Regions from separate parts of the Paracoccus simplex genome, predicted to be linked through region 2. Evidence: riboswitches for the same ligand, from Rfam matches in the RefSeq annotation. Region 2 holds a riboswitch; each other region holds the start of a gene.

Region 1 (3,264 bases), on a different contig from region 2:
ATCCGCAGCCACCCGGCCGAGGCCCTGGGCTATGGCCCGATCCCCGGCCTGCCGGCCCTGCGCGACCTGATCGCGGCGCGCTGCTCGACCGCGAACTTGCGGCTGACGCGCGACAATGTGCTGATCACCACCGGCGGGATGCAGGCGCTGGAGCTGGTGGGCAAGGTCCTGCTGCAGCCCGGCGGCACGGTCGCCGCGCAGAGCCCGGCCTATCTGGGGGCGCTGGACGCCTGGCGGCCGCATGTGCCGCGCTATCGCCCGATGCGGATCGAGCGCAACGACCACGACCCGCGCGCCGCGATGCAGGGCGCGCAGTTCGCCTATACCGTGCCGAATTTCTCGAATCCCAGCGGCCGGCTGGTCTCGCTGCCCGAGCGGCAGGCGCTGGTCGCCGCCGCCCATGAAACCGGCACCTGGCTGATCGAGGACGACCCCTATGGCGTGCTTTATTACGAGGGGGCGCCGCTGCCCCGGCTGCTCGACCTCTCGGCGGCCGGCCATCCCGGGCCCTATGCCGGGCCGGTGGTCTACATGGGCTCGCTGTCCAAGGAACTGACCCCCGGCCTGCGCATCGGCTGGGTGGTCGCGGCGCCCGCGATGATCGCGGCGCTGGCCACCGCCAAGCAGGGCTCGGACATGTGCACAAGCGGGCTGTCACAGATGCTGGCGCTGCGGGCGCTGGAAGGCGGCATGACCGAGCGGATCCGGCCCGCGATCCTGTCGCTTTACCGCGCGCGCCGCGACGCGCTTTGCGCGGCGATGCGCGAACATCTGGCGGGCGATCTGGACTGGCAGGTGCCGTCGGGCGGCATGTTCGTCTGGGCGACGGCCCGCGACCCGCGGCTGGATACCGACCGGCTGCTGCAGGTGGGGCTGGCGCATGGCGTCTGCATCTCGCCCTCGAGCGTCTTCGACCCCCAGGGCCAGGACCGCCGCTCGCTGCGGATCAACTTCACCCTCAACCCGCCCGAGGCGCTGGAGGAAGGCTGCCGCCGGCTGGCCCGGGCGATCCGCGCCACGCTGGCAGCGGCGGAATGACGCAGCCGCCGGCGGGCCGTCGCCGGGGCGGCGGGTCCGGGCGGGAAAAAGCTGCGGCCAGATCGGTATTTTTCGAGGCACGGGGCTTTTGCCGCGCCCCGGCCGGCAACCGGCCGGCAACCGGCAGCGGCACGGCGCGCTTGACAGGACGGGCTGCGCTGCGGCAATGCGGGGCCGCTACGGTTTCCGGCGCTGCCGGATGAAAAGGGAACATCGGTGCGCCTTGGGCCGCGACGCGGACCGGGCAAGGCCGGGGCTGCCCCCGCAACTGTATGCGGTGAGCGAAGGCCGCAGGCGCCACTGGGGGCATCCCGGGAAGGCCGGCCCGAGCAATGATCCGCAAGCCAGGAGACCTGCCGCAGCGATCACCCATTCCCGGCGCGGGGCGCGCCCGGAAAGCGGCCGTTCCGCAGAGGTGACAGTCTCCGTGCTGCGGCCGGGCTGCCCTTGGCCTTTCCGCAGGACAGTTCTGCAAATCGCGGGCCAAGCCCCGCGCTGGAAAGGCTTTGGAATGTTCAGAACCCGGGTTTCCCTGCTTGCCGCCACCGCCCTGCTCCTGCCCGCCGCCGCCCTGGGCCAGGACGCGCAGCAGCCGGTGATGCTGGATACGGTCGTGCTGTCCGGCGGCCTGTCGCCGGTCGTGGAAAGCGCCTATGGCCGCGCCCACAGCATCCTGACCGCCGAGGATCTGCAGGCGCGCGGTTTCGTCACCGTCCAGGACGCGCTGCGCGACCTGCCCGGCCTGGCCGTCACCTCGACCGGCGAGACGCTGACCAAGGTCCGCATCCGCGGCGGGGAATCCAACCATGTGCTGGTGCTGATCGACGGGGTCGAGGCCAATGCCCCCGGCAGCGGCGACTATGTGTTCAGCGGCCTGCTGACCGAGGATATCGAGCGCATCGAGGTGCTGCGCGGCCCGCAATCGACGATCTACGGCGCCAATGCCGCCGCCGGGGTGATCTCGATCACCACCCGCCGCGCCGCCGCCCCGGGACTCAGCTATGGCGGCGGGGTCGAGATCGGTGGCCAGGCCACCCGCGCCGCCAGCGCCTATGTCCGCGCCATGGGCGAGCGCGGCCAGATCAGCTTCTCGGCCGCGACGCGCCATACCGATGGCGAGGACGCCTCGCGCACGCCGGGCGGCGATACCGAGTTCAACGATCGCGAGACCCTGACCCTCAGCGGTTCCTATACCATCAGCGAGGCGGTGACCGCCGGCTTCACCCTGCGGCGCAGCTGGCAGGAATACGGCTATGACGCATCCCGGTTCGATCTGGTCGTTTCTCCCGACGACTATGTGATCGACACGCCGCACACCGCGGACCGGAATGAAACCTACGGCTCGCTCTGGCTCGAGGCCGAGGCACTGGCTGGCCGGTTGCTGAACCGATTCTTCATCGGGGGGATGAACCAGACCACCGATCATTTCGACGCCGGCGTGCCCGATTATGACGATGCCTCGCGGCTGCGGGATTTCCGATATACCGCCACCTGGGCGCTGGACGGCGGCCATGCCCGCGACGCCGCGCAGAAGCTGAACCTGGCCCTGCAGAAGAAGCGCGAAAGCTACGAAAGTTTCTTTGCACCCGGCGGCCGGTTTGAACGCGACACCAAATCGGTCGCGTTGGAATATCAGGGGCAGTTCGACAACGGCATCGGCGTCCAGGCCGGGCTGCGGCGGGATTTCAACGAGGATTTCCGCGACGCGACCACCTGGAACATCGCCGGCGCCTGGCAACTGCCCGGGCGCGACCTGCGCCTGCGCGCCGCGGCCGGAAAGGCCACCGTCAATCCCGACATGTTCCAGCTTTACGGTTATACGCCCGGCACCTATCACGGCAACCCGGACCTGACCCCCGAAACCAGCCGCAGCTATGAAATCGGCGCCGATCTGGACTTCGCCGCCGGCCGCGGCCAGCTGGGCGCGACCCTGTTCACCAGCAAGGTCGAGGACATGATCGCCGGGGCCGGCGAAACCTCGGTGAACGTCGCCGGCACCAGCACCCGCAAGGGTTTCGAGATCGATCTGGAATACGAAGCGGCGGACTGGCTGCGGCTGGGCGCAACCTATACCTATACCGATGCCCGCACCGAGAACGACACGCCCATCACCCGCCAGCCGCGTCACCGGCTGGGGCTGCGCGCCACGGGCGATTTCGCGCAGGGTCGCGGTACGGTCACGGCCGATCTGCGCTATGTCGCCGGCAATTACGACGAGGAATGGTT
Region 2 (3,264 bases):
GTTCAGCGAGCCGAGATTGCACGAAATATCAGTGCCCAAGTGTGCATAGCTCAGATCCTCGTTGAACGCGCTCGCCTCGTTCACCTGCAGGATCTCGCTGCACAGGTTCGACATGCTGATGCGGCCATGCACGGGATTGGCGCGGTTCACCGTGTCCTCGAACATGATATAGGGATAGCCGCTTTCGAACTGGATCTCGGCGATGGTCTGGAAGAACTCTCGCGCGTTGATCTTCTTCTTCCTGATGCGTTTGTCGTCGACCATCTCGGCATATTTCTCGGTGACCGAAATTTCCGAGAAGGGCATGCCATAGACCCGCTCGACGTCGTGCGGCGAAAACAGGTACATGTCGGCGTTCTTCTTGGCCAGTTCGAAGGTCACGTCGGGGATCACCACGCCCAGGCTCAGCGTCTTGATGCGGATCTTCTCGTCGGCATTCTCGCGCTTGGTGTCGAGGAAGCGCAGGATGTCGGGGTGATGCGCGTTCAGATAGACGGCGCCGGCGCCCTGCCGCGCGCCCAGCTGGTTGGCATAGCTGAACGAATCCTCCAGGAGCTTCATCACCGGGATGACGCCCGAGGACTGGCTCTCGATGCCCTTGATCGGCGCCCCGGCCTCGCGCAGGTTGGTCAGCATCAGCGCCACGCCGCCGCCGCGTTTCGACAGCTGCAGCGCCGAGTTGATCGAGCGGCCGATACTCTCCATGTTGTCTTCAAGCCGCAGCAGGAAGCACGAGATCAGCTCGCCGCGCGATTTCTTGCCGGCATTGAGGAACGTGGGCGTCGCCGGCTGGAAACGGCCGGAGAGCATTTCATCCATGAACCGCATGGCGAGGCCCTCGTCGCCGCGCGCCAGTGTCAGGGCGACCATGACCACGCGGTCCTCGTAGCGTTCCAGGTAGCGCTGGCCGTCGCGGGTCTTCAGCGTGTAGCTGGTGTAATATTTGAACGCGCCCAGGAAGGTCGGGAAACGGAACTTCTTCTGATAGGCGGCATCCCAGATCGCGCGCTGAAAGTTCTTGGAATACTGGTCCAGCACCTCGGGCTCGTAATAGCCCTCATCGACCAGATAGCGCAGCTTCTCGTCGAGGTTGTGGAAGAAGACGGTGTTCTGATTGACGTGCTGCAGGAAATACTGCCGCGCGGCCTTGCGGTCGGCGTCGAAGCGGATCTTCCCCTCGCCGTCGTAAAGGTTCAGCATCGCGTTCAGCGCGTGATAGTCCAGCTCGGCCTTTACGCCATCGTCAAGCATTCCGTCCCCCAGAATTCATGCAGCCCCGCCCGAACGCGGGAAATGTCCAGATCAGTCCCCGCCAGCTCGAATCGATACAGCACGGGAACGTTGCACTTGTCAGAAATCACCCGACCGGCCAAGGCATAGGTGGCGCCGAAATTCCGGTTGCCGGCGGCGATGACGCCGCGCAGCAGCCCCCGGCGGCCCGGGTCGTTGAGAAAGCGGATCACCTGTTTCGGCACCGCGCCCCGACCCGTACCGTCGGCATAGGTCGGGCAGATCAGCACATAGGGCAGGACGGGCGCCGGCATCGCGTCGCGGGGCGAGAGCGGGATGCGCCCGGCCGGCCAGCCGAGCCGCGCCACGAAACGCGCCGTGTTCCCCGAGGCCGAGGAATAATAGACCAGCCTGACCCCGGACCCGTCCAAGGTCCTTACGACAGCCGGCCGATCATGTCGGGGCGGAAACCGGCCCAATGCGCCTCGCCGGCGACGACGACCGGCGCCTGACGATAACCCAGCGAGGTGACCAGTTCCATCGCCGCGTCATCCTCGGTCAGGTCGACCAGGTGATAATCCAGGCCGCGCGCGTCCAGGGCGCGGGTGGTGGCGGTGCATTGCACGCAGGCGGGCTTGGAATAAACGGTGATGGTCATGCCTCTGCTCCTTCATGGTCGCGGCAAAGGCAGGCCGCGGCCGAAGGCAGCGCCCCTCCGAACCGGTCCGGCCCGCGCCCGCCGCGCGGTTTCGTCCTGTCGCGTCATGGCAGGTCTTCTGACTCGCAGGTCTCGGCTCGGCTGGCCTTCCCGGTTGCCCAGTGGTGCTCCAGCGTCGCTCTCCGCTTACAGCTGCGGGGGCAGTGCCGGATTCGCACCGGCTTCCCTCTTCGTCCCCCGGATCGCTCCGGGTTGACCATGACCCCGCCAATAAGCCATGGCCGGAAGGGCCGGTCAATCCATATCTAGTGGGAAAGGCGAAGTATCCCCAAATATCTGGTAGAGACCGGATTCCCGGCCTGGGGTTTCGGCGGCAAGAAACGGGGCTCCGGGCGGAGATTGTCCCGCCGGATTCCGGGCCGATCGCCGGCAGGGACGACCTATGCCGCTGCAAGACAAGACCATCATCGACGCCGGAGCCTCCAGCGCGTCAGGGCCGCGGCTGGGCCTTGCTGCTCGGCGCGAGAAACGGTTGCGGGATCGCGTCGCGCGGATCACGCCAGCTTTGTGGCCGGCAGCGCCATGCTGGCGGATGGCGGCGGCAATTCGATCTGCAAGACCTAGCCCCGGAAGCTGCGCCACAGGCTGATCGCCGCATCCGACAGGTCGCCCAGCCGCGCCAGAAGATGCTCGCGCTCCAGCGCCGGCGCGGTGCCGGCGCGGTCCAGCCGCTGCAGCAGCCGCATGATGCGGCGGCGATGGGTGCCGGTCATCGTCTGCACCGGATCGGCGACCAGCCCGGCAAAGGTGGTCAGGACCGAGGCGAGCATGGCCAGAACCACGCCGGTCAGCACCACCTCGACGGTGGACAGCTCGCGCGGGAAGGCGCCATACCACATGCGCCCGGCCCAGCTTCCCAGCGCGAAATCCTCGACCGCCTGCGTCTGCGCCCGCAGCTGCGCGATCGGCCCGGCCAGCGAGATCACCCCGGGCGTGGCGCGGTGGAACAGCAGAAGCCCCGAAAGCAGAACCAGCAGCGAGGTGGTGATCTCGGAGACCGCGTTGCGGGTCTCGGCATAGTCCGAGACGGCGCGGGCCACGGTCTCGGGCGGCGCCCTGGGGGCCAGGTCCTGTTCCGCCAGGTCGCCGATGAAGCCGGCCAGATCCGCCTCGATCCGCTGCGCCACGTCGGAGGTCAGGAAGATCTGCCGGCGCGCCAGCCAGTCGCCGGCCCGGACCAGCCCGATGCGCCGCAACAGCGGCGCGACCAGCCGCACCAGCAGGAACAGCGGCGACAGCATGACGTTGACCGGCGCGCGCAGCAGGTCGGGGCCAAGGGCATGGCGATGCAGCGCCAGCGTGCCGCGCAGACCATA
Region 3 (3,264 bases), on a different contig from region 2:
CGACCGGGCTGGACCTGAACGCCGACGGTCGGCTGGGCACGGCCGACGATGCGCAGGGTTTCGGTGCGTTCACCGGACAGGGCGGCATGGCGATCCTGTCGCGCCATCCCATCGGGCCGGTGACCGATTACACGGAATTTCTGTGGCGCGACCTGCCCGGCAATCTGATGCCGCCGCTGCCCGAGGCGGTGGCGGCGATCCGCCGCCTGTCCTCGACCGCGCATTGGGACGCGGTGATCACGGTGGCGGACCGGCCGCTGCACCTGCTTGCCATGTCCGCGACGCCGCCGGTCTTCGACGGGCCCGAGGATCTGAACGGCCGCCGCAACCATGACGAGCTGGCCTTCTGGCTGCACCACCTGCCCGAAGCGCCCTTCGTGCTGGCCGGGAACCTGAACCTCGACCCCGAGGACAGCGAGGGGCGACCGCAGGCGCTGGCCCGGCTCATGGCGCAGGTCGCCGACCCCCTGCCCCGCAGCCCCGGCGGCGCGGCAGCGAAGGGCGGGGTGAATGACGGCCACAAGGGCGATCCGGGGCTGGATAGTGGCGACTGGCCGAACGACCAGCCGCCGGGCAATCTGCGCGTCGATTACGTCCTGCCCTCCCGGGGCCTGAAGCTGCTGGGCGCGGGCGTGGTCTGGCCCGCCGAGGGGCCGCTGGCCCAGGCCGCGCTGACGGCATCCGCGCACCGGCTGGTCTGGGTCGATCTGGACTGGCCGCCGGGACCGTGATCACGGGCCGCGACCGGGACGCCCCCTCCCCTGCCCCGGCATCTTCTGCGTTGGCCAAATACCCATGCGATAGCGCCGCGCCGCGATTCCGCTTGCCGCCCATGCCGCATCGCGGCTAGCATATGGCCGTATCGGTGCCCCTTCGGGGGCCAAAAGGGAATGCGGTGCGGTCCTGGACATCCGGGGCCAAATCCGCAGCCGCCCCCGCGACTGTGAGCGGAGAGCGGACGTCCATCATGCCACTGGCCATCCGGCCGGGAAGGCGGGCGTCGGCCTTGACCCGCAAGCCAGGAGACCTGCCGATGCATGGAACCGCAACGTCGTCGGGTTGGACGACCAAAGGAAAGGGTCAAGGATGACCGCAAGATCCGCAACCGCCGCCGGCGCCAGCCGCGCCTCGGTGCTGTTTCCCGCCATCGCCACCTTCGCCATCGGCTTCGGGCTGATCTTCATGGCCGGGCTGGTGCAGGCCGAGACCCTGCATGACGCCGCCCATGACGTGCGTCACGCCACCGGCTTCCCCTGCCACTGACATGTTCTCGCGCATCCTGACCAGCGGATTGATCGCTGGCGCTGCAACGGGGCTGATTGCCGCCCTGTTGCAGCTTTGGTTCGTGCAGCCGGTGTTGCTGCATGCCGAGCTTTACGAATCCGGGCAGCTGGCGCATTTCGGCGCCGAACCCGTCAGCGCGCACCAGGATCTCGGCGCCTTCGAATGGACCCGCAACGGGCTCTCGGTGCTGTTCACCATGCTGGTCTATGCCGGTTACGGGCTGATGCTGGTGGCGCTGATGGCGGTTTCCGAATCGCAGGGCAATGCGGTCACCGCGCGGCAGGGCCTGCTCTGGGGCCTTGCCGGCTACCTGACCATGCAGCTCGCCCCCGCCTTCGGCCTTGCGCCCGAGGTGCCGGGCGTCGCCGCCGCCGAGGTGCAGCTTCGCGCCATCTGGTGGCTGGGCACCGCCATCGCCACCGGGCTGGCGCTGTGGTTGGTCGCCTTTGGCAAGGGCTGGGCAGCCTGGGCTGTCGCCGCGGTGCTGATCCTGGCCCCGCATCTGATCGGCGCGCCGCAGCCCGGCAGCTATGCCGGCCCGGTCCCGCCCGAGCTTTCGGCCGAGTTCGCCGGCCGGGCGCTGGGGGCCGGGGCCATGGCCTGGGCGCTGCTCGGCCTGCTGGCCGGCTGGTTCTGGCAGCGCGAGGGTCAGCGGGCGGCTGTTCCGCAGCCCGCCTGATCCGGTCGGAAAACTCCTCCGGCCGGGCACAGACCGTGCCCGGCCCTTCCATGAACCGGGGGCCAGACATGGATCGTTCGATCCCGATGCTGCTGATCGGCCTGATCTTCGGCGGCGGGCTGGGTTTCGTCGTCGCCGCGGCCAACGGCATTACCCTGGACGGCCACGACCATGGCGCAAGCGGCCATGGCGCGGCCGCCGCCGGGGCCAAGACGCATGACCACGGCGCCCCGATCGACCTGCCCGCCGGCAGCGCCACCGCCTCGGCCCGGCTGGAACCCGACAGCGTCTCGGGCTGGAACCTGTTCCTGCAGCTGCAGGGCTTCTGCTTCGCCCCCGACCATGCCGGCCTGACCCACCGGACGGGCGAGGGGCACGCGCATCTTTACCTGAACGGCACCAAGATCGCCCGGCTCTACGGCCCGGCCCGGCATCTCGACGCGCTGGAGCCCGGCGACCGGCTGCGGGTCGAGCTGAACGCCAACGACCACCGGCCGCTGACCGTCTCTGGCCGGCCCCTCGCCGTCGAGCTGACCGTGCCCGACCGCCCGGTCGCCATCCGCGCCGGGGCCGAGGGCCTGCCCGACAGCGCCATCTGCGCGGTACCGTGATGGAGTTCGGCGCCGAAGACCGTGCCGCCCTGGACCGCATCCTGCGCTGGCGCCGCGACGTGCGGCATTTCCGCGAGGACCCGATTCCCGAGCCGCTGCTGGACGCGCTGCGCGCGGCAATGGAACTGGCGCCCTCGGTCGGCAATTCCCGGCCATGGCGGGTGATCCGGGTCGAAAGCCCCGGCCTGCGCGCCGCGATCCGCGCCGATTTCCTGCGCTGCAATGCCGAGGCCGCCACCCGCTACCAGGGCCGGCAGCGGCAGGAATATGACGCGCTGAAGCTGGCGGGGCTGGACCGCGCCCCGGTCTGGCTGGCGGTCCTGACCGAGATCGACCCGGCCGAAGGCCACCATCTGGGCCGCGCCACCATGGCCCGGACGCTGCAGCAATCCACCGCCATGGCGATCCATACGCTGTGGCTGGCGGCGCGGGCGCGCAACCTCGGCCTCGGCATGGTCTCGATCCTCGATCCGGCGCGGATCACCGCCTTGCTGCAGGTGCCGGAAAGCTGGGAGTTCAGCGCGCTGCTCTGTCTGGGCTGGCCGGATTTCACCGACGACACCCCGCTGCTGCACCGCTCGGGCTGGCAGGAAAACACCGCGGCGGACTGGCAACGCCGCTAGCCCCGCCGCATCGGGCGGGGCTGCCCCCGGTTCAGGGCTGCCCCCGGTTCAGGGCTGCGAGGTGGCC

The links. Region 2 has a riboswitch for cobalamin ahead of nrdH (glutaredoxin-like protein NrdH). Riboswitches for the same ligand answer to the same signal wherever they lie in the genome.
Region 1: it holds a riboswitch for cobalamin, as region 2 does, so the genes downstream of both, ACFOMP_RS17660 (TonB-dependent receptor plug domain-containing protein) here and nrdH (glutaredoxin-like protein NrdH) in region 2, are expected to answer to the same signal.
Region 3: it holds a riboswitch for cobalamin, as region 2 does, so the genes downstream of both, ACFOMP_RS15625 (CbtB domain-containing protein) here and nrdH (glutaredoxin-like protein NrdH) in region 2, are expected to answer to the same signal.

The regions. Positions count from the first base shown of each region.
Region 1 is NZ_JBHRXE010000055.1:39,390-42,653, forward strand. It holds gene ACFOMP_RS17655 (aminotransferase-like domain-containing protein) at 1-1,038, shown strand, start outside; cobalamin riboswitch at 1,202-1,413, shown strand; gene ACFOMP_RS17660 (TonB-dependent receptor plug domain-containing protein) at 1,550-3,264, shown strand, end outside.
Region 2 is NZ_JBHRXE010000004.1:89,907-93,170, forward strand. It holds gene nrdE (class 1b ribonucleoside-diphosphate reductase subunit alpha) at 1-1,251, opposite strand, end outside; gene nrdI (class Ib ribonucleoside-diphosphate reductase assembly flavoprotein NrdI) at 1,233-1,640, opposite strand; gene nrdH (glutaredoxin-like protein NrdH) at 1,667-1,888, opposite strand; cobalamin riboswitch at 1,980-2,164, opposite strand; gene ACFOMP_RS01490 (DUF6635 family protein) at 2,509-3,264, opposite strand, start outside.
Region 3 is NZ_JBHRXE010000043.1:101,554-104,817, reverse strand. It holds gene ACFOMP_RS15630 (endonuclease/exonuclease/phosphatase family protein) at 1-731, shown strand, start outside; cobalamin riboswitch at 847-1,049, shown strand; gene ACFOMP_RS15625 (CbtB domain-containing protein) at 1,087-1,263, shown strand; gene ACFOMP_RS15620 (CbtA family protein) at 1,265-1,963, shown strand; gene ACFOMP_RS15615 (hypothetical protein) at 2,032-2,574, shown strand; gene bluB (5,6-dimethylbenzimidazole synthase) at 2,574-3,197, shown strand; gene ACFOMP_RS15605 (hypothetical protein) at 3,246-3,264, opposite strand, start outside.